4 regions of the Lysobacter zhanggongensis genome follow, and region 1 is predicted to be linked to each of the others. Evidence: predicted binding sites of a transcription regulator. Region 1 holds the regulator's gene; each other region holds the start of a gene.
What was found. Region 1 encodes FliA, which starts transcription of late flagellar genes. Its sites were predicted from a motif close to TAAAGTTTNNCNNNCNNNGGCCGATAA; they were not measured.
Positions count from the first base shown of each region.

Region 2: the regulator FliA is predicted to act here: its motif matches at 5,612-5,638, upstream of ACKVMH_RS03965 (GGDEF domain-containing protein).
Region 3: the regulator FliA is predicted to act here: its motif matches at 5,422-5,448, upstream of ACKVMH_RS04470 (GGDEF domain-containing protein).
Region 4: the regulator FliA is predicted to act here: its motif matches at 3,468-3,494, upstream of ACKVMH_RS00285 (HDOD domain-containing protein).

Region 1 covers NZ_JBJXHK010000075.1:440-7,565, reverse strand. The annotation lists gene motD (flagellar motor protein MotD) at 1-898, opposite strand, end outside; gene ACKVMH_RS11070 (flagellar motor protein) at 909-1,649, opposite strand; gene ACKVMH_RS11065 (chemotaxis protein CheA) at 1,697-3,505, opposite strand; gene ACKVMH_RS11060 (protein phosphatase CheZ) at 3,693-4,319, opposite strand; gene cheY (chemotaxis response regulator CheY) at 4,316-4,708, opposite strand; gene ACKVMH_RS11050 (RNA polymerase sigma factor FliA) at 4,755-5,507, opposite strand; gene ACKVMH_RS11045 (MinD/ParA family protein) at 5,504-6,397, opposite strand; partial or broken gene ACKVMH_RS11040 (flagellar biosynthesis protein FlhF) at 6,384-7,126, opposite strand, start outside.
Region 2 covers NZ_JBJXHK010000013.1:15,843-22,968, forward strand. The annotation lists gene ACKVMH_RS03925 (diguanylate cyclase domain-containing protein) at 1-872, shown strand, start outside; gene ACKVMH_RS03930 (hypothetical protein) at 939-1,091, shown strand; gene ACKVMH_RS03935 (DUF7844 domain-containing protein) at 1,098-2,975, opposite strand; gene ACKVMH_RS03940 (DUF2388 domain-containing protein) at 2,987-3,292, opposite strand; gene ACKVMH_RS03945 (mechanosensitive ion channel domain-containing protein) at 3,440-4,039, opposite strand; gene ACKVMH_RS03950 (DksA/TraR family C4-type zinc finger protein) at 4,140-4,406, shown strand; gene ACKVMH_RS03955 (hypothetical protein) at 4,516-4,890, shown strand; gene ACKVMH_RS03960 (DUF4136 domain-containing protein) at 4,894-5,499, opposite strand; gene ACKVMH_RS03965 (GGDEF domain-containing protein) at 5,823-6,854, shown strand; gene ACKVMH_RS03970 (hypothetical protein) at 6,943-7,126, opposite strand, start outside.
Region 3 covers NZ_JBJXHK010000015.1:27,964-35,089, forward strand. The annotation lists gene ACKVMH_RS04440 (ribonucleoside-diphosphate reductase subunit alpha) at 1-287, shown strand, start outside; gene ACKVMH_RS04445 (ribonucleotide-diphosphate reductase subunit beta) at 421-1,428, shown strand; gene gap (type I glyceraldehyde-3-phosphate dehydrogenase) at 1,579-2,583, opposite strand; gene ACKVMH_RS04455 (S1/P1 nuclease) at 2,764-3,585, shown strand; gene ACKVMH_RS04460 (TonB family protein) at 3,612-4,985, opposite strand; gene ACKVMH_RS04465 (BlaI/MecI/CopY family transcriptional regulator) at 4,972-5,343, opposite strand; gene ACKVMH_RS04470 (GGDEF domain-containing protein) at 5,477-6,784, shown strand; gene ACKVMH_RS04475 (HD-GYP domain-containing protein) at 6,942-7,126, shown strand, end outside.
Region 4 covers NZ_JBJXHK010000001.1:50,335-57,460, forward strand. The annotation lists gene ACKVMH_RS00275 (NHL repeat-containing protein) at 77-1,207, shown strand; gene ACKVMH_RS00280 (peptidoglycan DD-metalloendopeptidase family protein) at 1,209-2,192, shown strand; gene ACKVMH_RS00285 (HDOD domain-containing protein) at 2,317-3,426, opposite strand; gene ACKVMH_RS00290 (peptide chain release factor 3) at 3,588-5,192, shown strand; gene ACKVMH_RS00295 (hypothetical protein) at 5,273-5,689, shown strand; gene ACKVMH_RS00300 (hypothetical protein) at 5,776-6,150, shown strand; gene ACKVMH_RS00305 (AsmA family protein) at 6,163-7,126, shown strand, end outside.

The sequences.
Region 1 (7,126 bases):
CATCGGCCATCACCGGCGGCATCCGCTCGGTGACGGCATCGGGGCCCTGCGGCGCGGCGAGGATCACCAGCAGCACGCGACGGTTGGCGTTGCGACCCTCGGCGGTGGCGTTGTCTGCAACCGGCTGGTGCTCGCCGAAACCGACCACGGCCAGCCGCTCGGGGCCGACACCGGCGCCGATCAGCTCGTGCACGACGCTGCCGGCGCGGGCTGCCGACAGCTCCCAGTTGGACGGGAACTGCACGGTGCGGATCGGCTGGTCGTCGGTATAGCCCTCCACGCGCACGGCGTTGGGCTCGTCGCGCAGCACGCCGGCGAGCCGGCGCACGGTTTCGGTTGCCACCGCGCTGGGTACCGCGACGCCGCTGGCGAACAGGATGTCGCTCTGGATCTCGACCTCCAGGAAGGTCTCGCTGCGACGCACGGTGACCAGCTTGCGGCGAACCAGGTCCGACAGCGCTTCCTGGATGCGCTTTCCGATCGACTGCAGCTGCTCGGCGCGCCGGCTCTGCGGCGCCTCGGCCGCCTGCATCGCGGCGGCCGTGGCGCGGGCCGTCTGCCCGAAGGTCGGCATGTCGAGCACCTGCAGCATGCGCGGCGAATTGATCGGGGTCGCGGCCGATGGCCCGGCCTTGGAATCGGGCGTCTGCATCGACGGACGGTCGAACGAAGAACCGCGCAGCTGGGTCTGGCCAAGCTGGATCGGCGAGATGGTGCGCGGCGCGCCGCCAAAGGCCGACGACAGCGAATCGGCCAGCACGCGGTACTTGCCCTCGTTGAGCGAGGAGATCGCGTACATGACCACGAAGAAGGCCAACAGGAGCGTCATCAGGTCGGCGTACGGGATCGCCCAGGCTTCGTGGTTCTGGTGCTCCTCGTGGCGATGGCGGCGACCCATGCGCGGCGCCTCAGTGGACGAAGCCGTTGAGCCGCGCCTCGATGTTGCGCGGGTTCTCGCCCTGGGCGATCGCGATCAGCCCCTCGACGATCATCTCGCGCTCCTGCGCCTGGTGGCCGATCAGGCCCTTGAGCTTGCTCGCGATCGGCAGCAGCGCCAGGTTGGCCAGGCCGATGCCGTAGATCGTCGCGGTGAACGCGGCGGCGATGCCGTGGCCGAGCTGGCTCGGGTCGGCGAGGTTCTTCATGACCGCCATCAGGCCCAGCACCGCGCCGATGATGCCGAGCGTCGGCGCGTAGATGCCCATCCCCTCGAACACCTTGGCGGCGGCGACGTCGCGGTCGGACTGGCCGTGCAGCTCGATCTCCAGCATCTGCCGGATCGCCTCAGGCTCGACGCCGTCGACCACCATCTGCAGGCCCTTGCGCAGGAACGGATCCTCCAGCGCCTGCACCTCCGCCTCCAGCCCGAGCAGGCCCTGGCGGCGGGCGGTGCCGCTCCACTCGACGATGCGCGAGATGATCGCGGTGCGGTCCTGCATCGGCGGCTGGAATACCCAGCGCACGATGCGCAGGGCACGCTTGAAGGTGTCCATCGGCGTCTGCACCAGGATCGCCGCGATGGTGCCGAGCACCACGATCACGAAGGCCGCCGGCGACCAGAGGCCGGACAGCCCCGCGCCCTTGAGCACGCTGCCGCCCAGCAGGGCGCCAATCGCCAGTACGGTGCCGATGATGCTGAGCCTGTCCATTGTCCGCGTTATCGGTTCGTGGGCCGGATTCTTGAGGTCGCCATCGCTCAGCGCCCCCCGCGCACGCCGGTGCGGTACAGCGCGTCGACGTCGAGGATCAGCGCCATGCGGCCGTCGCCGATCAGGCTGGCGCCGGCGTAGCCGGCCAGCCCGCGCAGCGTCCGCGGCAAGGCCTTGATCACCACTTCCTCGCGCCCGCGCACGCTGTCGACCGACAGGCAGAATCGCTGCTCGCCGGACTGCAGCACCACGGCGGTGGAGTCGGCCAACGTCGTCTCGGGTACGCCGAGCCACCGCCGCAGCGACAGCAATGGCACCGGCTGCTCGCGCAGGTCCAGCACGGTCTGGCCGTCGACCTGCATCGCCGCGCCGCGCTCGTGCGACAGCACTTCGACCACGCGCACCAGCGGCAGCGCGTAGACGTCGCCGGCCAGTTCGACCAGCAGGGTCGGCAGGATCGCCAGCGTCAGCGGGACGCGGATCTGGAAGCGGCTGCCGCGACCGGGTTCGGACTGGATCTGCACCTCGCCCGACAGTTCGCGGATCTTCGACTGCACCACGTCCATGCCGACGCCGCGCCCTGACAGGTCGCTGACCTCCGCGCGGGTGGAGAAGCCGGCCATGAAGACCAGCTGCAGGCACTCGTCGGGAGTGAGCCGTGCCGCGGCCTCGGGTTCTATCAGGCCCTTGCGCACGGCGCTGTCGCGGATCCGGTCGGGGTCGATGCCCGCACCGTCGTCGCGCACCTCGATGGCGACGTGGTCGCCTTCCTGCTGCGCGCTCAGCACCACCTGGCCCTGTGCGGGCTTGCCGGCGGCCATGCGGTCGTCGGGGCTTTCGATGCCGTGGTCGATCGCGTTGCGGACCAGGTGCACCAGCGGGTCCGACAGGGCCTCGACGAGGTTGCGGTCCAGCTCGGTCTCCGCGCCGATGACCTCCAGCTCGACCTTCTTCTGCAGCTGGCGGGCGACGTCGCGTGCGAGCTTGGGGAACCGCGAGAACACGCGGCCGACCGGCTGCATGCGCGCCATCATCACCGCCGACTGCAGCCGCGAGGTGGCCGCGTCCAGCGTGGTCACCGCGCGGTCGAGTTCGTCGTCGCGAAGGCGCGGGCGGATCGTCTTGAGCCGGTTGCGCGCGAGCACGAGCTCGCCGACCAGGTTGACCATCGCGTCCAGCCGGCGCACGTCCACGCGGACCGTCGGGTCTTCCTGGTGCGCGGCGGCAGCGGGCTTGCGCGGCGCGGCGGGTGCAGCGGGTGCCGGTACTGGCACCGGTGGGGGGCTGCCCGCGGTCGGGAAATCGGATACGGCCGAGGTCCCCGGCGCGCCATCAGCCTGGATGCCGGGAATGCCGCCGTTGCCGTGCAGGCTGTCGAGCAGCGCTTCGAAGTCGAGATCGTCGATGTCGTCACCGCCGGCAGCCGGGCGGCTGGCGTCCGCCTGTGCCGTCGCGGTCGCCGATGCACCGGCACGCAGGGCGTCGAGCAGGCCCTGCGGCGCCGGCATCAGCACTTCGCCGGCGGCGACGCAATCGAGCAGGTCCACCAGCAGGTCGAGCGACTGCTGGGCACCGTCGAAGGCCTCGGCGTCGAGCGGCACCTCGCCGCTGCGGGCGGCATTGAGGCGGTCCTCGACCGCATGGCAGATCGCCACCATCGGCGGGAAGTCGAGGAAGCCGGCACCGCCCTTGATGGTATGGAAGCCGCGGAACACCGCATTGAGGCATTCGCGGTCGGCCGGGCTGCGCTCCAGCGCGACCATCTGCTCGCCCAGCTGGTCGAGGATCTCGCGCGCCTCGATCAGGAAGTCCGCGCAGATATCGTTGCCGGTGTCGTCTTCGAATGCGGCGTTCATGGCCTGCCCCCTGCCGCCGTAGGAGCGACGTCAGTCGCGAACCACTGACAACCGGATGGACGGCGCCAATGCGGGACGCGCACGATGGCCGCCCACGCGATCGTCGCTGTGTCGCGGCGTACCTCAATGGTTCGCGGGTCGCGACTGACGTCGCTCCTACCGGAATGGGTGCGGCGGCGCATGGGCGTCAGAGTCCCAGCGAGGACAGCAATTCGTTGGCGTCGTCCTGGGTCGCCGGGGCGGCGTCCAGACCGGCGATCGACGGGCCGTTGCCGCGATTGGAAAGGTGCAGCGGCTCGCTCGGGCCGGTGACCTCGCCGAGGCCTTCCTGCACGGCGCGCACCAGCTCGACCACGCGCAGGATGATCTGCCCGGTGAGGTCCTGGTACCCCTGGGCGGCGGTCATTTCCGACAGCCGCTCGCGGATGCCGGCAATGGCGTCGCCCTGGGTGGCGTGCCCTTCCTGCAGCTTGCCAAGCAGGCCCGAGCATTCCTGGATCAGGTCCAGGGTGCGCATGCTGGCGGTCTCGGTGAGGGTCACCACGTGCTCCAGGCGGGCGCAGGCGTCGGGCAGCGAGCCGTGGCCGGTGTGTTCGGCGGGGCTGCCGAGCGCCAGTTCCAGCTCGCGCGCGATCCGCGCCAGGCCCTGCACGAACGGCTGCGTGCGCCACTGGATCAGCTCGTCCACGTTGGCCCGCCAGCCCGCGTGGTCGTCGTGCTCGAGCGCCCACAGCGCCGCATGCAGGCGCCGCGTGATCAGCTGGCGGTCCTGCATGGGGATGGCCGTGGCCGGCGAACCGGCATCGGTGCTCACGCCGCGCTCTCCAGCCGCTCCCAGATCTTGCCGAGCTTGTCGCCCAGCGTGGCCGCGGTGAACGGCTTGATCACGTAGCCGTTCACGCCGGCCTGGGCGGCCTCGATGATCTGCTCGCGCTTGGCCTCGGCCGTCACCATCAGCACCGGGGTCTTGGCCAGGGCGGCGTCGGCGCGGATCGCCTTGAGCAGGTCGATGCCGGGCATGCCGGGCATGTTCCAGTCGGTGATCACCAGGTCGAACGGACCCTTGCGCAGCTCGACCAGCGCGCTGGTGCCGTCGTCGGCCTCGGTGGTGTTGAAGAAGCCCAGGTCGTTGAGCAGGTTCTTGACGATGCGGCGCATGGTCGAGAAGTCGTCGACGATGAGGATCTTGATGTTCTTTTCCATGGGTCAGGCTCGTGCGGGTGTTCGGGAATGGGGGGCAGCGGCGCAGTCAGACGTCCTGGTCGAGCTGGGCTTCCTCGCGCCAGTCGCCCAGGCGCGCGCGCAGGCGCAACATCGCCTGGCCGTGGATCTGGCAGACCCGCGACTCGCTGATCGACAGCACCGCGCCGATCTCGCGCAGGTTGAGCTCCTGCTCGTAGTACAGCGACAGCACCAGCTGCTCGCGTTCGGGCAGGTCGCCGATGGCGCCGCCGAGGGCTTCGCGGAACGCGGTGTGCTCGAACTCGCGCGCCGGGGTCGCGTTGGCGGTGGACGCCAGCCGCGGCTCGCCGTCGTGCTCCTCCAGGTGCGCATCCAGGCTGATCAGCTGGCCGCGCGCGGCATCCTCCAGCATGCGGTGGTACTCATCGAGCGAGACCTCGAGCCGGGCGGCGACCTCCTGCGCGGAGGCGGCACGGCCGGTGTCCTGCTCGACACCGCGGGTGGCGGCGACCACGTCGCGGTACTTGCGATGGACCGACCGCGGCACCCAATCGCCACGGCGGATCTCGTCGATCATCGCGCCGCGGATGCGGATGCTGGCGTAGGTCTCGAATGCAGCGCCCTGGTCGGCCTGGAAATTGCGACCGGCGTCGATCAGGCCAAGCATGCCGGCCTGGATCAGGTCGTCGACCTCGACGCTGGCCGGCAGGCGCGCGGCGAGGTGGTGGGCGATGCGGCGCACCAGCTCGCCGTGGCGCTCGACGATGAGCGCCGTGTCGCTGGGCTGGTGGGCGCGGTAGGCGGCTGCGGCGGTGCTCATGCGGCGGCACTCCGGGACGGTTGCGCGATCAGGCGCTCCATGAAGAACTCGACGTGGCCGCGCGGGCCCTGCGGACTCTGCCACTGGCCGGCACGGCGGGCGATGTCGCGGAACGCGGCCGAGGCGGGTGCCGACGGGAACGCGTCGACCACCGCTTCCTGCCGCTGCACTGCGCGGCGCAGCCATTCGTCGCGCGGGATCGCGCCCAGGTAGTTGAGGGTCACGTCGAGGAACTTGGAGGTGACGCGCTGCAGCTTGTCGAACAGCTGGCGCCCCTCGGCCGCGTGCTGCACCTGGTTGGCGAGGATCTGCACCCGGCTGACGCCGCGGTCGCGGCTGAGCACCTTGATCAGCGCGTAGGCATCGGTGACCGAGGCCGGCTCGTCGCAGACCACCACGATCACGTCCTGCGCCGCTTGGCAGAAGGTCAGCACGCCGTCTGCGATGCCGGCCGCGTTGTCGACCACCATGGTGTCGATCGGCACGTCCAGCTGGCTGAAGGCGTGCACCAGGCCGACGTGCTGCTGCGGCAGCAGCTCGGTCATGTGGCGCTTGCCGGAAGCGGCCGGGACGATCCACATCCCGCCGGGGCCTTCAAGCAATGTGTCGCGCAGCTCGCAGCGACCGGCCAGCACGTCGGCCAGGGTGAAGCGGGGCGACAGCCCGAGCATCACGTCGACGTTGGCCAGGCCCAGGTCGGTGTCCAGCAGCAGGGTGCGCTGGCCGGCGTTCTGCAGCGACAGCGCGAGGTTGACCGAGACGTTGGTCTTGCCGACGCCGCCCTTGCCGCTGGCGACCGCGATCACTCTGACGGGAGCGGGGCGCACGGACTCCGGCGCAGCGCCGGGCTGCGCCGCCGGGAAAGCGGGATTGTGGTCAGGCGACGGCATGACGGTCCTCGGTGGCAAGGGGGTTATCGGCAGCACGGCGCAATTTCTCCAGTTGCAGCACGAGGCGGGAGGCGTCGGCGTGGGCGAGGTCGGTCGCGACCTGCTGTCCGGCGGTGGTGTAGGCCAGGCTCAGGCCGTTGCGGATCACGGTCGACAGCGCGGCGCCGAGGCGGCCGGTCTCGTCGAGCTTGGTCAGCACCACGCCCTCGGGCGTGGCCATGCGGTACCGGCGAACCACCTCGTTCATGTCGTGCGGGTGGCCATTGGCCGGCAGCACCAGCAGGCTGCGCACGTTGCGGGTGGCGCGCAGCCAGGTGATCTGGCCGAGCAGGGCGCGGTCGCGGGCGCCGTAGCCGGCGGTATCGACCACCACCAGCGGGTAGTCCTGCAGCTGGTCCAGGGTCTGCTGCAGCGCCTCGGGGCCGTTGGCCTCGCAGACGGTGATGCCGAGGCGGCGGCCGTGGGCGTGCAGCTGCTCGCAGGCGCCGACGCGCTCGAAGTCGGTGGTCACCAGCGCCACGTCGCGGGCCCGGTGGCGGGCGGCAAAGCGGGCGGCGAGCTTGGCCGCGGTGGTGGTCTTGCCGGCACCGGTCGGGCCGACCAGGGCGATCACGCCACCGTCGTCGATAGGCTCCTCGCGGCTGATGGTCAGCATCCGCGCCAGCTCGGCCAGCATCGGGGCATGCACCCGCGCCGGGTCCAGCGCCGGGTCGATCTTCGCTGCCAGGG
Region 2 (7,126 bases), on a different contig from region 1:
GCGACGGCCAGACCCTGGCGCGCGCATGCCTGGCTTCGCACCAGGCGTTGCACAGCGATTTCGCCCTGACCGATCCGCGCATGGAGGGACCGGCACGCGCGCAGTGTTCGCTGGAATCGTTGATTGCCACGCCGCTGCGGTTCGGCGACCAGGTGCTGGGCGTGCTGGAGGTGTGCTCCAGCGTGCCATGCGCGTTCGACGGCATCGATGCGCAGGCCGTCGCGCTGATCGGCAACGCGCTGGGCGGCGCGCTGGGCCGGCAGGTCGCGCTGGAGGACAACGCGCGGCTGCTGGCCCGGCTGGAGAGCTCGCTGGAAGCGACCCGCGCACAGGCACGCGAGTACCAGGACGCCGCGCTGTACGACGCGCTGACAGGGCTGCCCAACCGGACGCAATTCCTTCAGCGGCTGGACGCGGCCTGCCGCCGACACGACCGGCCCGAACAGTTCGCGCTGCTGTTCCTCGACCTGGACGACTTCAAGGCCGTCAACGATACCCACGGCCACGCCATGGGCGATGCGGTGCTGCGCGAGACCGCGGCGGCCCTCAGCGGCCGGCTGCGCGCCGGTGACCTCATCGCGCGGCTCGGTGGCGACGAGTTCGTGGTGCTGCTGGAGTCGCTGCGCCACGGCAGCACCGACATGCCGGCGATCGCGCAGGGCGTCGTGGCCGCGCTGGGCCATCCGCGCAGCATCGACGGAGTGGAGTTGCGCATCCGTGGCAGTGTCGGCTGGGTGCTGCATGACGGGCGGTCCGATGCCTCGTCGCTGCTGGCGGCGGCTGACGCGGCGATGTACCGCAACAAGCGTGCGCGCCGCCGAAAGGCGGCCGGAAACCCGCCCGCCAGCCCGGTGGTTTCGGAAGCGCTTTAGGCCCCGGACCCGGTAACCGGCCCACACGGTCTAGACTGGGGGCCTCCCTACCGAGATAAAGAGCCCATGGCAAAACCCAATTACTCGTTCGAGAAGCGCCAGCGCGAGATCGCCAAGAAGAAGAAGCAGGACGAAAAGCAGGCCAAGAAGCAGGCCGCCAAGGAGGCCGCCAACCCCTCCCAGACGCAGTCCTCGCCGTCCGAGACGCCGAACGGCTAGCGCGTTTTACGACCGGTCGAACCTGAAGCCATCGCCTTCGCGATGGAGCCGCCCCAGCCGGTCGCCGAGTTCCTCGATGTTCGCCTCTGCGCCCGCGATGGCGGCACGACGTCCGGGCGACAGCCAGCTCCGTGCCTCCGCGCGCAGTTGTTCGCTGCGTTCCCGCCACGAGGTCGCCAGACCGGGCCCGAGCCGCGCGAGGACCTCGCGCTCGCGGGCCTGGGGCAGGCCGTAGCAGGAACCGACCCCGGCCCGGGCCAGCACCTGCGCCGGCCGGCTCAACAGGCCTTCCAGGTCCAAGACTTGCCGGAGCGCGTCGCGACTGCGTGCCGCCTTATCGTCCCATCGACCACCGCTGCGGGACAGCAGCCGCTTGAGTTCGTCGCGCGCAAGCAATTCGTGCCGGCGCAGCGCGGCGTTCTCAAGCAGCAACAGTGCCGCCGCGGCACGCATGTCCGTCTTCGCGATCCACGGTGACCGTTCTTCGGGCGGCAAGTCCAGCCAGTCCTGCACGCGCGACTGCGGCAACCCGAGCACGCCGCGGGCGACCTCGAACATCGCCTGGTAGCGGGTGTCGGCCGCCTCGAAGTAGTAGCCGTTCCGGCGCGCTGCGGCCGGGTCATCAAGCACCGTGGTGTCGGCGATGCCCGACGCGACCAGCCGGCGGAGCAGCGCGGTCGGCGTGATGCTCGCGAGCGGTTCGCCTGCCAGCCGCGGTACGCCGTCGTGCAGCAGCTTGAAGGTCTCGACCGCGCAGTTGTTGCTGACGAAGAAGTAGTCGCCGTCGTAGCTCCAGTGCAGCTGCGCGGCACGCTCGACCAGGCCGGTGATCTCCGCCGGGCCCAGGTCCAGCGGGATGGACTGCAACCCGCGGAGCTCGATCCGTGTGTACTCGTCGACCACCTGCGCCAGCGGCAGGATGAACAGACGCGAGGGGTAGGAGCCGGTAAGCCCGCGCCAGCTCGAGATCTGCACGTCGTCGACGAAGGCGCGGAACGACAGCACCATGTGGTGATCGAGGTCGAGGCGGCAATCCGGGCCAGGCGCTCGGCCGGGCGCGCACACCACCAGCCGCAGCATGCTGTGGCCCCACCGGCTCATCAGGCGGTCGTTGCCTTCGGCCAGGAGGTAATCGACCGCGTACACGCGCTGCGGGTCCAGCTGCAGCGTGCTGTCGGCTTGGCCACGCCCCGGTTGCAGGAACACCAGGCCCGGCGGGCACATTGCCGGCATCGGGCCGCCCCCGAAGTGAGCCACCAGATACCGGTGCAGGGCGGGGCGGCGGCAACCGTACTGCGGGTCCAGCACGAAGTGCTCGAGATTGACCGCGACGTACTCGACCGGGCTTTGGAGTTCGTAGCGGTCCGGGCTGCGGTCGGTGAACGCATTGTCCGGATGCCGCAGGCCGAGCCGGGCGGGACTCACCTGCCAGCCGGCGAGGTCGAGCAGGCGCGGGTCACGCGAGAGCCCGCCAGTCGAACTGCGGTCGTGGAAGTGGGCCAGTTCGTGGATCACCGCGGCCAGTGCGGCGCGCGTGGCGGGGTGGCTGCTGCCGGCGCCCGATGGGCGTGCCATCCAGCCGTCGAGCAGGGACCGGTCCAGCAGCATCCGTGAGGCGGTCGCCCGCCCGTGAACGTCTTCGGGCAGGTCCTTCCAGTACACCTCTACCTTTCCAAGTGAGGCGAGCCAACGATCGGGCAGGGGCCGTGTCGCAGCGGCAAGCAGGTCGCGTGTAGCGGCGACTTCTGCAGCGCTCAGTGACGGGTCGATGCGGGGCTCAAACCCAGCCGCGGGACCGGTTTCAGGGCGGGCGGCCGAACCGGCATGGACCAGTCCGGCCGCAGCCAGCAAGGGCACCAGCGCAAGTGCGCGCGCCCAGCGCATTGGCGTGCGGATCAGAACGCCAGGATCGCCCGTGCCAGCTCCATGTCGCTGGCCAGGCGGGCGTCGGCGTGGCGCTCGCGCAGGCTCATCAGCGCCGCTTCCAGCTGCGCGCCGCGGATGCGCCCGTCACTGGCGACAAAGCTCGCGGCGTCGTCGCGTGCCTGCAGCACCACCTTGTCGTCGCCCGAGGTGCTTCCCGAGCTGCCCGACGACCCCGCCGAGGATGCGCCGGCCGAGGTACCGCCAAAGCTGGAGGCCATCACCGGGCCCGAGGCGAGGACGATAGCGGCAAGGAGCAGAGTGGCGGGTCGGATCATCTGGGTTGTCTCGTTAGAAAGGAGGGCGGGGCACCGATTGCGGCGCAAAGACTAACGCGCACGCGACGGCGAGGTGCTGAATCCGGGCGGGCGGGACGAAACGCCGCGTGGAAATGTGATGGCGATGGCGGCGCGTACGGGTGTGTGTCAGCCCGCGAACTCGCTGTGGGGCTCGCCGGCCGACGTCTGTGGCGGCGCCGGTGCGGTTCGCCAGCGACGCACAGTGCGCTGGAAGAAGAGGTTGTTGGGCACCCGCAGCACGGTGTCGGAGCCGTCCTCGCGCTGCTCCTGCAGGGTCGTGTAAACCAGGTTCACGTCGATGACGCGACCTTTCAGCCCGGGCTTTTCGCCGTTCTCGAGGATCTCGATGTGGTCATACAGTCGGAACGGCCGGGTGGTCAGGATGAGTACCGTGCAGAAGATGTTGGACAGCACGCTCCACGCCGCGAAGAACGCCACCGCGCCAACCGCCGCGAACCCGGTGAACGCCGTCCACAGCACGGTACCGGAGACACCCAGGCGCTCCAGCACGAGCAGCAGCGCGGCTGCATAGATGAGGAAGCCGATGACACGTCGACCGGCGATGGCCAGTTCGGGCGGGAAACCGCGTCGCGTGCAGAGACGGTCGACCACGCGCCGTGTCACCGCCCGCAGCAGCCAAGCGGCCAGCAGGATCAGCAACACCTGTCCCAGCGGCACGACCACGGTCAGCCATTCCTGGATCCACGAGGGCAGTCGTTCGGTCATCGGGTATCGCCGGGCGCAAGGGGCCGACAAGGATAACGGGGCCGGTGTTCACGCCGTCCGGGATATCCTCCCAATGCACGTGAAAACACGGAGGAATGCCATGGCGACCGGCTGGGCAGGCGACGGCGCGGTACAGGACCAGATCGATGCGACCGTCAAGGACGCGATCAAGCGGGCCCGCAGCCAACTGCGCGAGGGTCCCGGACTGACCCACTGCGAGGAGTGCGACGCCGCTATCCCCGAGGCGAGGCGCAAGGCCGTTGCCGGGGTGCGGCTGTGCGTGGCTTGCCAGGAAGCGCACGACCGCGAGGAGCTGGGGGCCTCCGGTTACAACCGGCGGGGCAGCAAGGACAGCCAGCTGCGTTGACGAGTCCGAACGCGCGATGAACACGTCGCGCTCACCGGCGCCAACCTAACGTCCCCGGGCACCCCGGGGGATCCGCCACCGGGGGAGTGTTCCTCCGGAGGACTTCGTTATGGACGTCGCGTCGATGTTGCAGGTTTCCGTCCTGTTGTTCCTGCTTGCCGCCCTGGGCGGCGTGACCATGGCGGGCATCCGGTTTGCCGGCAAGCACAATCCACCCGCGTGGCTGGCGATGTTCCACGGCCTGCTGGCCGCGGCCGGACTCACGTTGCTGGCCTACGCGGCACTGGCCGAAGGTGTCCCCGCGATGGCCCAGCTGGCGCTGCTGCTGTTCCTGGTCGCGGCGGGCGGCGGCGCGGTGCTGAGCCTGCGCTACAAGTGGAACAACCTGCTGCTGCCCGCGTGGCTGGTGATCGTCCACGCGTTGGCCGCGGTGCTGGGTTTCGTGTTGCTCGCGGCCGTGGTGCTGCTCGGCGCAGACGGCTAGGACTTACGGCAGCACCGCGCCCGAACCGGCCACGAACGGATACCGGGCAAAGATCGCGGCGACCGCCTGGTCCGCCGACGCAGCACGTTCCTGGGCGGTGCGCTGGGTCACCCGGCCGATCGCGTCGCCGGTCCAGACCAGGTGGTTGCGCTCGGCGTCGACCAGGTCGACCGTAAGCGTGCCGACGGTGTACTGGCGCACGCGCGTTTCGTCATACCAGACGGGCACGGCGAAATAGCTGCGGGCGCGATAGCTGTAGAAGTACTGCACGTCGCTGCGCGGCACGTTGTACACGTCACGCTCTTCACGGATATAGCCCTGGAAGTTGACCCGCAGGTCGGGGTCGGCCGGGTCGAAGCGGTAGCCGCGCGCGTCCATCTCCCGGCGGACAGACTGCTTGATGCGGTCTGAGAGATAACTGGTGTAGCCCGACTGCTCCATCGCGATCGGCTCGTAGAATGCGTACGTGCGATAGGCGGAGAAGTCCACGGTCGGGTCGGCGTCGGTGCTGACGCGCGGCCCGGTGGCACAGGCCGCCAGCAGCAACGTGAGCAGGACAGCCAGCAGCAGCCGGAACGGGGTTTCCCGGAAAAAGTGGCGACGAGTCATGGCGCAGCGCTCCTGAATCGGACACCACGACGCTAGCAACGCGCCCGGCGCGCCCGCGTGAAGCCGCCGGAGCCCCGATTCCACCGCCCGTCCGATCGCCAACAATCACCCCTCAAGTGCGCGCCAGGGCTGCCGTTAACAGGGACGACCACTCCCGCGAGCGTCCCTTGGACTCACAGAACCGTGTTGCCGAACCGCCGGGCGCCCGAATCGCGGGGCCCGGGCGGCAGCGTGCCCGGAAGGTGTGCGACCGGGTGCTGTGCGACCGGGTGCTGGGAGGCGACCCACGGCTCCGGATCCGGACCACCCAATGGTTGATCACGGTGGCCGTCTACATCGGTTGCGGAACCGTCTTCGGTCTCGCGATGGGCATGGGGTGGGTGGCGCCGGACGCATCGATGCTGCCGTGGGCGACGTTCGTCGGGACGATGCTGGCCGTGCTGTACGTGGCGCTGCGCAGCGGCTGGAGCGCACGCTTCCACGATGCCGCGCTCACTGCACCGCAGATCGTGCTGGGCGTGACCGCAGCCTGCTGGGGCTACGTGCTGGGTGGGCCGGTGCGCACCGCGGCCTTGTTCCCGCTGTTGCTCGTGCTGATTTTCGGCACATTCTCGCTGGGCTGGCGACGGATCCTCTGGCTGACCGTATTCGCCATCGTCTCGCTGTCGTTCTCGATCGCGCTGCGGCATGGGCCGTCGCCCGGCGGGGACTGGTCGCTCGACGCGCCGGGGATGCACGTCGACCTGGTCAACCTGGGCATGCTGGTGGTGCTGCTGCCGGCCACGTCGCTGGTGGCGGTGCGGCTGTCATCGCTGCGACGCAAACTGCGGTCGGAGCGTCGGGCCCTGACCGAGGCGTTGGCGGAAGTGCAGCGGCTGGCGACCCGCGACGAGCTGACCGGACTGCCCAACCGGCGCCACATGCAGGAGCTGCTCGACCGTGAGCTGGCGCGCTCGGCACGCCACGAACACCGCTTCAGCATCGCGCTGATCGACCTGGACCACTTCAAACGCATCAACGATGCCCACGGTCATGCGGCGGGCGACGCGGTGCTGCGGTCGTTCGCGATGACCGCGGTGGGTGGGCTGCGCGGACACGACGTGCTCGCCCGCTGGGGCGGCGAGGAGTTCCTGCTGCTGATGCCCGATACCGCGGGGCCCCAGGCCGAGGCAACGGTGTGGAGGATGCTCGAGCGCGTCGGGCACCTGCCTTTCATGGATGCCGGATCGTTGTCGTTCTCGGCCGGTGTGTGCGAGTACCGCCGGGGTGAGACCGCGACGCAGTTGCTGGATCGCGCCGATGTCCAGATGTACGAAGCCAAGCGGGCCGGGCGCGGCACGGTGCAGGTCGGCTGAAAAAACCGGCCCCGCTTCCGGGTGCTGGCAGCGAGCGACGCGCAAGAAAAAGGGCAGCCGAGGCTGCCCTTCTTCTTTGAATGCCGGATCAGGTATTCGGGTCGTCGTTCTCGTCCTCGTCCGCCGGCTCCACGTCGACGTCCGGCACCGGCACGGTGACGTCCTTGGTGCCGACATCCACGTCCGGGGCGTCGACGTCGTACTTGGGCACCTGGCCCGCGTCCTGGACTTCCACGTCCACGTCCGGCAGCTCGCCTTCCTGCGTCTGGTCG
Region 3 (7,126 bases), on a different contig from region 1:
AACTGCCCATGCGCTCGTTGATCGACATGGCCGCCGACCGTGGCGCCTTCATCGACCAGAGCCAGTCGCTCAACCTGTTCATCGAGAACCCGAACATCGGGCAGCTGTCGTCGATGTACATGTACGCGTGGAAGAAAGGCCTGAAGACGACCTACTACCTGCGTTCGCGCCCGGCGACGCGGATCGCCAAGGCGACCGTCGGGGCCGCTGCGGTGGGTGCGCCGCCGTTGGATGAGGCGATTGCCTGCTCGCTGGAGAACCCGGAGAGCTGCGAAGCCTGTCAGTAACGCCCCGCTCTTGTAGGAGCGGCTTCGGCCGCGATCGGGAACCGGCGCGGGGCGAACCATTCCAGATCGCGGCTGAAGCCGCTCCTACATCCGCACACCCCCGCGTCGTCCAACCGAATCCCAAGGATCCACCATGTCCACCCACCTGCTCGACCCCGGCTTCGACCTCACCCTGCGGCCCATGCGCTACCCGCGCTTCTACGACATGTACCGCGACGCGATCCGCAACACGTGGACGGTCGAAGAAGTCGACTTCTCGCTCGACGTCAACGACCTGCGCGACAAGCTCGGCCCGGCGGAGCGGCACCTGGTCGAACGCCTGGTGGCATTCTTCGCCACCGGCGACTCGATCGTCGCCAACAACCTGGTGCTCAACCTCTACCAGCACATCAACGCTCCCGAGGCGCGCATGTACCTGTCGCGTCAGCTGTACGAGGAAGCCTTGCACGTGCAGTTCTACCTGACCCTGCTCGACACCTACCTGCCGGATCCAGTAGAGCGCGCGAGGGCCTTCGACGCGGTCGAGAACATCCCGTCCATCCGCGCCAAGGCGGAGTTCTGCTTCAGGTGGATCGATTCCATCCAGGGTCTCACGCGCATCGAGACCCGTGAGGCACGCCGCCAGTTCCTGCTCAACCTGGTCTGCTTCGCCTGCTGCATCGAAGGGCTGTTCTTCTTCGCCGCGTTCGCCTACGTCTATTACCTGCGCTCGCGTGGGCTGCTGCATGGCCTGGCGTCGGGCACCAACTGGGTGTTCCGCGACGAGAGCTGCCACATGGCCTTTGCGTTCGAAGTGATCGACACCGTTCGCAAGGAAGAACCGGGCCTGTTCGACAGCGCGTTCCAGGAAGACGTCGTGCGCATGCTCGGCGAAGCGGTCGACTGCGAAATGCGCTTTGCCGAGGACGTGCTGTCCGGGGGCGTTGCCGGATTGTCGCTCAAGGACATGCGCCAGTACCTGGAGTACTGCGCCGACCAGCGCCTGGGCCAGCTTGGATTGCCGCGGCATTTCGGCGCGACCAACCCGTTCGGCTTCATGGACCTGCAGGACGTGCAGGAGGTGACCAACTTCTTCGAGCGCCGGGTGTCGGCCTACCAGGTGGGTGTGTCGGGTGAGGTCGCGTTCGACGCGGCCTTCTGAGCCACGCGCAGCGAGGTCCACGCGAAGGCTGGCGCCGGTGCGGGCGGCGCGAGACTTGCGCCCGCCGCCGTCCTCCGTACAGGCCTGGCCACCGGCCGGAAACGAAGAGGCCCCGCACATGGCGGGGCCTCCGGTTCCGGGCGCGGCGACTTACTTCGCCGCGATCACCTTGGCCATCTCCAGGCACTTGTTGGAGTAGCCCCACTCGTTGTCGTACCAGCTGACCAGCTTGACGAAGCTGTCGTCGAGCGCGATGCCGGCCTCGGCATCGAACACCGACGTGCGGGTCTCGCCGCGGAAATCGGTGGCGACCACCTTGTCCTCGGTGTAGCCCAGCACGCCCTTCAGCGCGCCCTCGGACTGCGCCTTCATCTCCGCGCAGATCTCCTCGTAGGTCGCCGGCTTCTCGAGCTCGACCGTCAGGTCGACCACCGAGACGTCGCTGGTCGGCACGCGGAAGCTCATGCCGGTGAGCTTCTTGTTCAGCTCGGGGATGACCTTGCCGACGGCCTTGGCCGCACCGGTGCTGGACGGAATGATGTTCTCCAGGATGCCGCGGCCACCACGCCAGTCCTTGTTGGAAGGGCCATCGACGGTCTTCTGGGTCGCGGTGGCGGCGTGCACGGTGGTCATCAGGCCACGCTTGATGCCCCACTTGTCGTGGAGCACCTTGGCCACCGGCGCCAGGCAGTTGGTGGTGCAGCTGGCGTTGGAGATGATCGCCTCGCCGGCGTACTTGTCGTCGTTGACGCCGAACACGAACATCGGGGTGTCGTCCTTGGACGGCGCCGACATGATCACCTTCTTCGCACCCGCGTCGATATGCTTCTGCGCGGTTTCCTTGGTCAGGAACAGGCCGGTCGACTCGATCACGACTTCGGCGCCGATCTCGCCCCACTTCAGGTTGGCCGGGTCGCGTTCCTGGGTCAGGCGGATCTTGCGGCCATTGACGACCAGGTCGTTGCCATCGGTGGACACCTCGGCATCGAAGCGGCCGTGCACCGAGTCGTACTTCAGCATGTAGGCCAGGTACTCCGGCTCGAGCAGGTCGTTGATGCCGACGATCTCGATGTCGTTGCCGAAGTTCTGCACGGCCGAACGGAACACGTTGCGTCCGATGCGGCCGAAACCATTGATGCCAACCTTGATCGCCATTGCGAGGAGCTCCTGAGCGGGCGGAGTGAGGGGGAAAACCCCGCCATTTTAGCCCATTGGCCGAGCGGCCGGCCGATGCACGGACCTTTTGCGCGAATGGCCGGCAACGAGTGCGACCCACCCACTCTTTCCGGCCATCGCTATCCTTCCCGGAACCGCCCCACCGCTTCGGACCGCACGATGCCAGATACCCGCTGCTTTGCCCGCCGCTTCCGCGCCCTCCTGATCGGGCTGTTGCTGGTGCCGTCGCTTGCGGCGGCGTGGGGGCCACAGGGCCACCGGCTGGTGGCCGCGCTGGCGTGGGACGAGCTTGACCCGCAGGTGCGCGAACAGATCACCGCGCTGCTGGAAGGCGAAACCGACCCCACCCTACCCGGCATCGCCAACTGGGCCGATGATCTGCGAGGCAACGATCCCGACCTCGGCCGGCGCAGCGCGCGGTGGCACTACGTCAACATCGCCGGCGACGGTTGCGCCTACGATGCCGCTACCGCATGTGCCGGTGGCGATTGCGTGGTGGAGGCGATCCGCACGCAGGCGGCGATCCTTGGCGATCGCGACCAGCCCCTCGAGGCGCGTCGGCAGGCGCTCAAGTTCGTCGTGCACTTCGTCGGCGACGTGCACCAGCCGATGCACGCCGGCCACGGCCACGACAAGGGCGGCAACGACCTCCAGGTCCGCATGCCCGACGGCACCCCCGGCGGCAAGGGCAGCAACCTCCATCGTTTGTGGGACAGCGGCCTGCTCAACACCGCCGGCCTGGACGATGCCACCTACCTGGCGCAGCTGCGCGCGTTGCCGCTGGCAGTACCGGTCGGCACCGATGCCGCGGCCTGGGCCGAGGCGTCGTGCGACATCGTGGTGCGCCCCGGCCTGTACCCCGTGGCCGGTGCGCTGATCGACGATCGCTACGTGAGCGCCTGGCGCCCGGTGGCCGAAGCCCAGTTGCGCCGCGGTGGAGCCAACCTCGCGGCGCTGCTGAACGGCACGCTCGGCGGCTGATAACCGGCCGGCCCGGCCGCCTGGAATCAGCCTTGTGCCGCCGGCGCCTTCCCGTCGGCTTCGAACCGGATCGGAACGCGAACGCGACCCGGCACGTTCCTGCCGCCCTTCATCTCGGGTGTGAAGCGCCATTGCATCGCGGCGTCCATGGCGGCCTGGTCGAACACGCCAGCCGGCTCGGACTTCTCGACCACGACATCCAGCGGCTGCCCGCGCTCGTCGATGGAAACGATCAGCACCACGGTGCCGTCGATGCCCTGTTCGACCGCGCTCTTGGGATAGCGCGGCGGCGGCATGCGGTTGGCCGGTGGCGGAAGTGGTGACATCGGCGGCGGCGGGGGCGGCGGCGCCGCGTTCGGCGCTGGTGGCGGCGGAGGCGCCAGTGCCATCGTCGGTGCGGCCGGTGCTGGCGGTGCTGGCGGTGCATTGGGCGCAGGCGGAACCGGCGGGGCGGGCGGGGGCACCGGCAGCACCCCGTCCGGCGAAACGACCAGCACGGGTTGCTGGCTGGCCGGCTGGGCCGCCCATGCGCTGTAGCCGGTGACCAGAGTCAATGCCACCACTGCGGCGGCGCCAGCGAGCCGGCGGGTGAACGTGGGAACAGGTTGCCTGAGCATCGCGATTCTCTCCTTGAGTGGGTGGCCGTAGCCCCAGTGGCAGCCCAGCGGCAGCGGGATGGCTGCCAACTGCGCCTTGAACATCGCCTCGCCGTAGGCGCGGCGAGCATGCGGGTGGCACGCGATCACGCGCTGGTCGCAGGCCAGTTCCTGGTCGTGGCGGAACTGCCCGGCCGCCAGGTGAAGCAGCGGGTTGAACCAGAACACGCAGCGCGCCGCGACGAAGGCGGCATTGGCCAGCGGGTCGCCATGGCGGACGTGGCTGCGTTCGTGCGCCACCATCAGGACCCGCTGCTCGTCGGTGTAGTCGTGGTCAAACCCCGCCGGCACGACGACGCGGGGCGGCAGCAGCCCCACCGTCGCCGGCAGGCCGCACCGGGCCCCGGCCTGCAACAGCCCGTCGGCACGTGGCCGGACCTGCCCGATCGCGCGATGGAAGCGGCGCTGCTGCAGGGCGAACACGCCGCCGGCAACCGCTGCGCCAGTGCCCCACAGCAACAGCCAGGCAACCGCGTGCCCGTCGGGGGGCGTGGCACCGGATGCAAGCGCCTGCGGCACGGCGTTGCCGATCGCCAACACCATCGAGACCACCGGCGCGGGTGCCGGCGCCGCCGGCAGCAGCACCGCGAGCAGGGCAACCGGTACCAGCGCCCACGTCGCATAACCCACCCCGGCGCCGAACGATCGCCGTAGCAGTGTCCGCAACAGCAGCACCAGTGCGGTGGCGACCGCGCCGGCCACCGCCAGTTCCACCAGCACCTGCAGCAGGTCAGCGGGAACCATCGTCGATCTCCTCTAGCAGGCGCCGCAGCTCGGCGACATCGGAGTGGCTGAGCTTGCGGTGCTGGCTGAAATGCGCGACCAGCGGCGCCACGCGTCCGCCAAACAACCGGTCCAGCAGGCCTTCGCTCTCGTCCAGCAGCCACTCTTCGCGCCGCAGCACCGGCGTGTAGAGATAGCGGCGTCCGTCCTTTTCAGCGGCGATCGCGCCCTTGCGCAACAGCCGGTTGAGCAGGGTCTTGATGGTCGGTTCCTGCCAGTCACGCGCCTCTGCCAGCGCGGCGACCACGTCGTCGGCAGCCAACGGATGGCGCGACCACAGGACGTCCATGACGATCGATTCGGCTTCGCTGATCTGCATTCGTTTACACCTGTAACCGTAAGCTGAAATTACACCTGTAATTCCTGCTGTCAACCCCGACCGTAACGCCGGACGCACTCAAGGTGGGGAGGATGCCGCCGATATACCGGACACCTCCCCGCGACCCATCCGGATGACGTCGTTCCCCGCCCCAGCACACGCGGTACAGGACCCGGGCGAACCTGCCGGCCCGCGGGTGCTGCTGGTCGAGAACTCGCGCGCGTACGCCAACATGCTTGCGGCCGAACTGCGCGACCGCCTGCAACTGGAGGTCGTGGCGGTGTCCTCGCTGGCGGCCGCACGCGAGGCCCTGCAGGCCGGACCACCGTTTTTCCTGGCGCTGACCGGGCTGGTACTGCCCGACGCGGACCCGTCGCGGATCGCCCGGCTGCTGGTGGGACACGGACTGCCGATCGTGGTGGTCACCGGCGTGTACGACGAAGCGACCCGGGAGCAGATGGCCGAGCTGCCGATCATCGATTACGTGCTCAAGGAAGCGCCCGACACCATCGACTACCTGGTGTGGCTGGTACGGCGCGTGCTCAGCAACCGCGGGATCACCGCGCTGGTGGTCGAGCCGCCCGGGCCGGCGCGGGCGGAAACCAGCGCGCTGCTGGCGCTCTACGGCTTCCGCGTGCGCGAACTGGGAAGCGGCACCGACGGCCTGGAGGCGCTTGCAACCGATTCAACGATCCGGCTGGTGGTGGTCGAACATGACCTCCCCGACATGGACGGGGTGGAGTTCACCCGCCGTGCCCGGCAGAACCGGCCGCGCGACATCCTGTCGATCGTCGGCTCGGCCACCGGCGGCGGGGCGCCGCGCATCGCACGCTTCCTCAAGCACGGCGCCAACGACTTCATCGGCAAACCCTTCTCGCGCGAGGAGTTCATGTGCCGCATCTCGCAGAACGTCGACAACCTCGAGCTGATCGGCACGCTGCAGGACCTGGCCACCCGCGACTACCTCACCGGCCTGGCCAACCGGCGCCACTTCTTCGATGCCGGTCGCCGCGCCCTGGCGTCCTCCCGGGACGAGCCGGTCTCGATGGCGATGATTGATATCGACCACTTCAAGCACATCAACGACAGCCACGGCCATGACGCCGGTGACGCCGCGCTGGTGGCGGTGGCCAACCTGATCGGCGCGCACGCGCGTGAGGGCGACGTGGTCGCCCGCTTCGGCGGCGAAGAGTTCTGCGTGTTGGCGCGTGGGCTGGACGAAGACGAAGCGGTGGCGTACTTCCAGGCGCTGTGCGGAAGCATCGCCGCGCTCGAGATCCCGTTCCGGCAGCGCGTGCTCTCGCTCACGGTCAGCATCGGCATCTGCCACAGGGCCGGGCGCGACCTGTACGCGCTGCTGTCGGAGGCCGACCGCCAGCTTTACCTGGCCAAGGCCGCCGGGCGCAACCGCGTCGCCCTTCAGTCGCACGTGCCGGCATGACGGCGCGCTTCATCACGCGGCCATGCCGCGCAAGGCGATCAGCTGTCGGCCAACGTCCGGGCGTAGCACCGGCCCGCGTAGACATGCTATCGAATGTCGACATACCGGCAATGCCGCGATCGGCCATGCCGCGACCATTTACAGATCCCATCCGCCCATGAAGTTGCAGGAGCTGAAAATCAGTCCCGACCAGGTCCAGGCCGGCATGTACGTCTGCCGGCTCGACCGGCCGTGGGTGGAGGCGCCCTTTCCGCTACAGGGGTTCCTGGTGGAGGCGCACGACCAGGTCGCCTGGCTGCGCGCGCACTGCGGCACGGTGTGGATCGACGTGGAGCGCGGCCT
Region 4 (7,126 bases), on a different contig from region 1:
GCGATCTATAAAATCGGTTCCATGTCGCCATTTCCGGCCCGTTCAAATCCGCGGGCAGCACTTACACTTCGCGCCCATGAACCTGCGTCTTCCCCTGCTCGCGCCTGTCCTGCTGCTCGCGGCCTGCGCCACGCCGCTCCATTCCCCCGCTCCCGGCGGCGCTCCTGTGGTGGATCCGGCTTCCACGTCCGCCATCGGTCCCGCGCCGGTGACGCTCACCGAGCGTTACCTCGCACACGCCGCGCCGGGCGACGAGCTCGACTCGCTCGCGACCTGGCCGACCCCGGACGGCGGCACCTGGCTGATCGCCACTGCCAAATCGAGTGATCGCCTGCTCGTGTTCGACGCCGACAGCGGCGAGCAGCTGCGCGCCGTGGGCGGGCCGGGTACCGGGGAGGGCCGGTTCGACCGCCCCAACGGCGTGGCGGTGCATGGCGACCACCTGTTCGTGGCCGAGCGCGACAACCGTCGCGTGCAGGTGCTCGCGTTGCCCGGGTTCGAGCCGACCGGCAGCTTCGGTCACGCCGAGCTGCGCAGTCCGTACGGCTTGTGGATCAACGAGATCGCGCCGGGTGAGCTGGAGGTCTACGTCACCGACAACTTCATGTATGGCGAGCGCTACGACGTGGTCCCGCCGGCGGCCGAGCTCGACCAGCGCGTGCGTCGCTACCGGGTGCGCCACGACGCCGACGGCCGGCTGCATAGCCGCTACGCGGGTTCGTTCGGCGACACCGGCGCCGACGCGCTGCACGTGGTTGAGTCGATCGCCGGCGACCCGTCGCGCCAGCGGCTGCTGATCGCCGACGAGCGCTTCCTGACCGCCGACGGCGGCATCGCCTCGACCCTGCGCGAGTACCGCTTCGACGGCCGCGCGACCGGGAAGAGCCTGCCGCACGACATGTTCGCCGCCGAGGCCGAGGGTGTCGCGCTATGGGCCTGCAGCGCCGAGACGGGCTACTGGCTGGCGGTCGACCAGCTGGAGCCGCGCACCGTGTTCCACCTGTTCGAGCGCGACAGCCTGCGCCCGGCCGGCAGCTTCCGCGGCGAGACCACCGCCTTCACCGACGGCGTGGTGGTGCATGCCGCGAGCACCCCGACGTTTCCCCATGGGGCGTTGTTCGCGGTGCATGCCGACTCCGCGGTCGCGGCGTTCGACCTGCAACTGATCGCGCGCGGGCTGGGGCTGGCAGCGGAGTGCGGCGGTTGACGTGGACGCCTCGTCGGTCAGCAGCCGTACCTGGACGCGGATCCTCCAACGGCTGATCGCAACGACGGCCGTAGCCATCGCCCTGCTGGTGCCCGCGCACGCGGGCCAGGTCTACCGGTGGACGGATGCCGACGGCGTCACCCACTACGGCGACCGGCGCCCCGCACCCGACACGCGGGTCACCACCATCCCGGTGCCGGTCGAGCCCGCGCCGATCGCCCGGCTGCGGATCGAGCCGGTCGACGGGGGCTGGCACGCCTGGGCCGACAACAGCCTGGCCGGGCCGATCGAGGTGATGCTGCATTACAGCCGCCGCGAGAACGTCGACAGCCGTCCGGTCTTGCCGGCCCGCGCCACCGTGGCCGCCGGCGCCAGCACGCTGGTCGCCGAGCTGTACACACCCGACCGCACCCGCGCCACCGGTTTCGAGCTCCGGATGGACAGCCTGCCCGGCCACCCCAGCGCGGCCCCGCGCGACGTGGTCTACCGGCTGCCGCTGCAGGCGCGCACCGCGCGCGTCGACCAGGGGCACGGCGGCAGCTTCAGCCACGGCGACCCGGAAAATCGCTACGCGATCGACTTCGCGACCCCGGTCGGCACGCCGGTACTGGCCGCCCGTGCGGGCGTGGTGATGCAGACCGAGGGCGGTTTCGGCCAGACCGGGCTGGACCGCGACCGCTACGCCGGGCGTGCCAACTTCGTCCGCGTCCTGCACGACGACGGATCGATGGCGCTGTATGCCCACCTCGCGTCGGGCGGCGTGCTGGTGCGCAGCGGCCAGTACGTGCGCGCCGGGCAGCAGGTCGGCGTATCCGGCAACACCGGCTTCAGCACCGGGCCGCACCTGCACTTCGTGGTGCAGGTGAACCGCGGCATGCGGCTGGTGTCGCTGCCCTTCCGGATGGGGGGCCCGGACGGGTTGCTGGATCTCGGTGCTGCGGACGCGCCGCCCGCCGCCCGGGATGCGCCAGCCAACCCCTTGTAGGAGCGGCTTCAGCCGCGATCGTGGAGTGGTACGGGCGCACGATCATGGGATCGCGGCTGAAGCCGCTCCTACAGACCCGGGTCCGGGGGGCAGACTCCTGCGCCTGGCGGGTATCGCCTACCCGCTACGCCGCCTCGGACAGCTGTGCGCCCAGCAGCCGCCACTTCGGCAGCTTGTCGATCTGGCCGACCGATCGCAGGTAGGCCTCGTCGACCGGGGAATCGGCGACCAGCGCCGCGGCCACGTGCACCGCACCGGCGACCCAGAAGCCGGACATCCGCATGCGGCCCGGCTGGTGGTGGTTGGCAACCGCCTCGACGATCGGCATCGGCAGGCCCCACAGGCCCAGCAGGTAGGCGCCTGCCTCGGCGAAATGCGGGCCCTCGGGGTTCTGCTCGGTGCCGTCGGGCAGCGTGCTGCGCATCCCCGGCAGCAGCCGGCCGACTTCGGCCAGCAGGCCGGCGGTCGCGGCCAGTTCTGCGCTGGAGCCGCCGAGGATCTGCGCGGCCAGCCGCGAGGTGCGCAGCGCGCGCGCCTGCATCGCCTCGCGATCGATCCCGTCGACCTCGGCCGGGGTCCCGAAGGCCTCGGTCGCGAGTACCAGCTGCTGGGTATTCTGCAGGCCCAAACGCGTCACCGCGGCGCGGATGTCGGTGACCACGCGCCCGGCCGAGAAATACGCCGAGTTGCACAGCCGTAGCATCTTGGCGGCTAGCACCGGGTCCTGCGACAGCAGTTCGGCGACTTCGGCGCTGCTGGTCTCGGGGTCGCGCAAGAGCTGGGTCAGGTCGAGGTAGAGCTTGGGCGGCGGCGGCAGCGATTCGATCCGGCCCACCGCCTCCTTCAGCACCGGGTTGTCCAGCAGTTCGCGCAGTTCGACTACGCTTTCGACTGCCTCGATCAGCTCGCCCGCGTCCAGCGGCTGCCGCAGCAGGCGATGCGCGCTGGCCATCGAACGCAGGGCGTCGGCGTCCTGGCCGTCGTCGAGCAGCAGGATCCGCACTGCTTCCGGGTGGCGCTCGCGCAGGGCGGCCAGTACCTCGGTGCCACGACGGTCGCCCGCCTGCATCTCGCAAACGACGACGTCGATGGCCTCCACGGCCGTTGCGCCGTTGTCGAGCAGCGTGGCGGCGTCCTCGAGCCAGCGGGCGTTCCAGTCCAGCCCGAAATCCGACAGCGCCTGCTCCAGCTCGCTGGCCCGGCCGCGCTCTTTCCCCACGATGACAATCTGCACCTTGATTCCTCTCGCGCTGCGGTGTCCCGCCTCCGCTAGCGGTATCGGCCATCGCCGCGTCGACTGAATGGCCGCATGTGTGACTGCGTGGGCAGTTTCGGGCAACCGCTATAATCCGCGCCCTCCCCTTGCCTCCCGGTGCGCCCGCGCGCGCCGCGCCCATGTCCGACGTTTCCCAAGAAGCCCTGCGCCGCCGCACCTTCGCCATCATTTCCCACCCCGACGCGGGCAAGACCACGCTGACGGAGAAGCTGCTGCTGTTCGGCGGCGCGATCCAGATGGCCGGCTCGGTGAAGTCGCGCAAGACCACCCGCAGCGCCACCTCGGACTGGATGGCGCTGGAGAAGGAGCGCGGCATCTCGGTGACCTCGTCGGTGATGCAGTTCCCGTACGACGACCACATCGTCAACCTCCTCGACACCCCCGGCCACGCCGACTTCGGCGAGGACACCTACCGCGTGCTGACCGCGGTCGACTCGGCGCTGATGGTGATCGACGTGGCCAAGGGCGTGGAGGAGCGCACCATCAAGCTGATGGAGGTCTGCCGGCTGCGCGACACGCCGATCATGACCTTCATCAACAAGCTCGACCGCGAGGGCCGCGACCCGATCGACCTGCTCGACGAAGTTGAAAGCGTGCTGGGCATCCAGTGCGCGCCGATCACCTGGCCGATCGGCATGGGCAAGCGGCTGAAGGGCGTGGTCCACCTGGTCAGCGGCGAGGTGCACCTGTACGAGCAGGGGCGCAACTTCACCCGCCAGGACTCGACCATCTTCCCGTCGATCGACGACCCGGCGCTGGAAGCGGCGATCGGCGCGCCGGCCCTGGCCGAGCTGCGCGACGAACTGGAGCTGGTGCAGGGCGCCAGCCACCCGTTCGACCTGGAACGCTACCTCGCCGGCGAGCAGACCCCGGTGTTTTTCGGCTCGGCGGTCAACAACTTCGGCGTGCAGCTGCTGCTGGACTTCTTCGTCCGCCACGCGCCGTCGCCGCGCCCACGCGCCACCACCGGCCGTGAAGTGGCGCCCACCGAGGACAAGCTGACCGGCTTCGTGTTCAAGATCCAGGCCAACATGGATCCGCAGCATCGTGACCGGGTCGCGTTCATGCGGATCTGCTCGGGCAAGTTCACCGCCGGCATGAAGGCCTTCCACGTGCGCAGCGGCAAGGACCTCAAGCTCGCCAACGCGCTGACCTTCATGGCCAGCGACCGCGAAATCGCCGAGAGCGCGTACTCCGGCGACGTGATCGGCATCCACAACCACGGCACGATCTCCATCGGCGACACGTTCACCGAGGGCGAGAAGCTGTCGTTCACCGGCATCCCCAACTTCGCGCCGGAGCTGTTCCGCCGTGCGCGCCTGCGCGACCCGCTCAAGCTCAAGCAGTTGCAGAAGGGCCTGGCCCAGCTCAGCGAGGAAGGCGCGACCCAGTTCTTCCGGCCGCTGATGAGCAACGACCTGATCCTCGGCGCCGTCGGCGTGCTGCAGTTCGACGTGGTCGCCTACCGGCTCAAGGATGAGTACGGCGTCGACGCGATCTTCGAGCCGGTGACGATTGCAACGGCGCGCTGGGTGCGCTGCGGCAACGAGAAGAAGCTGGAGGAATTCCGCGACAAGAACGCGATGAACCTCGCCGTCGACGCCGCTGGCCAGCTGGTCTACCTGGCGCCGACGCGGGTCAACCTGCAGCTGGCGCAGGAGCGCGCGCCCGAGGTCGAATTCCTGGCCACGCGCGAGCATGCCCACGCGGTGGCGGCCGACTGAACCGGCGGCCACGCGCTCACGCGGCGCTGGCATGGCGGGCGCTAGGTTCGGGCCGGTCTCCCACCATGAGAGGTCCGGCGATGAGGCATCGCTGCGTTCCGCTGCTGGTTGCCACCTTGGGTGCCGCCACTGTGCTGGCGGCCTGTGACGGGCCGGACGCCCCGCCTCCGGCCGCCCCACCCGTGGCGGCCGGGACGGCAACACCCGAGGCTCCCTCACCGCTGCCGGTCGATGTGGCCAGCGGCGACCCGGACCACGCGACGTACCGCTGCGACGAGGGCAGCCTGGTCGAAGCGCGCTTCGGCCATTACGACGCCACCGTCCGGCTCCCCGACGGAACAACGCGGACCCTGCCACGCGCCGAATCGGCCTCGGCCGGCGGAAGCGATGTGTACGTAGGCGGCGACGCCTCCATCGAGCGCGATGGTGACCGCCTGCAACTGTCGCGTGGCGGCGGCGACCCCGTTACGTGCCTCCGGGACAGTGGGACGGACTGAATGCAGGACAACGCATTCACCCGCGCTTGATCGGCGGCTGTCGAAGGTGGATGCCCAACCCGACCCAGTCATCACGGAGCGGCGCCATGGCCATCACTCGCCCGACCCTGTTGTTCGTGTCCTGCCTTGCGGTCTTCGCACTGGTCGGCTGCAACGCCGAACCCAACGCCGACCTTGAGGCCCCGGTGGTGACCGAGCCCGGTGCCGCCCCGGTCGAGCCCACCGTGCCGGACGACGAAGCCGTGACCATGCGCTACAGCTGCGACGGCGGCTGGAACGTGGCGGTCAAGGGCGATGTGGTGGAAGTCACCGCCGACGACGGGCGCGTGATCCAACTGCAGCGCATCGACGACCGCAGCCCGCCGCTGTTCGCTGGCGAGGCGCTCGAGTTCTCGGTGGAAGGCGGCGGCGCAGTACTTGGCCAGGATGAAGGCGGCCCGATCGCGTGTCGGGCCGACTGACCGCTCCGGCCAATGGCCACCCCGACACCAGGCGGCTCACCCGACCCCCCGCGCACGGAGACGGAAGGGGCCCCGCCCGCATCCGCCGCCGTGCGCGCCAGGCAGCAGGTGGTCCGCCACCCGTGGTTGACGGCGCTTGCAGTGCTGGCGCTGGCCATCATCGCGCTGCTCGTGCTGTGGGACTGGAACTGGTTCAAGGGTCCGATCGAACGCCAGGTGGAGGCGCGCACCGGGCGTGATTTCGAGATCGGGGGCAACCTCGACGTCGACTTGGGTTGGGTGCCCGTGATCACCGCGGAGGATCTCTCGTTCGGCAATGCGGACTGGGCCAGCACGCCGCTCATGGCGACCACCCGGAAACTCGAGCTGGCTATTGCGATCAAGCCGCTGCTGCGCGGCCGGGTACTGATCCCCGACATCCGGCTGGCCGCGCCGCGGCTCAACCTCGAGCGGGGCGCGAAGGGCGGCAACTGGAAATTCGGCGAGCCGGGCGATGGCGAGGTCGAGTTCCGCCGCATCCGGGTCGAAGAAGGCAAGCTGGCGTTCCTCGATGCCGCCAACGACACCGACATCAAGGTGGACATCGCCACCGCGAAACCAGGCAAAGGCGACGCGGCGCCGCCGATCCTGGTCGAGGGGGGCGGGCGCTGGCAGGGCAACGCGTTCACCCTGGAGGGCACGGCCGAGTCGCCGCTGGAGTTGCGCGACCCCGACAGCCCGTACCGCATCGATGCCCGCGCGCGCGCGGGCGACACCCACGCGCATGCCCGCGGCACCCTGCTGGACCCGCTGCGCCTGCGCGACTTCGACCTGCAGCTCGCGCTGGGCGGCAACAACCTCGCCGACCTCTACCCCTTGCTCGGTATCGCGCTGCCTGACACGCCGCCGTACAACCTCGATGGCCATTTCACCCGCGACGGCAGCACGTGGTTCTACAACGGGTTCGACGGCGCCGTCGGCGACAGCGACCTTGCCG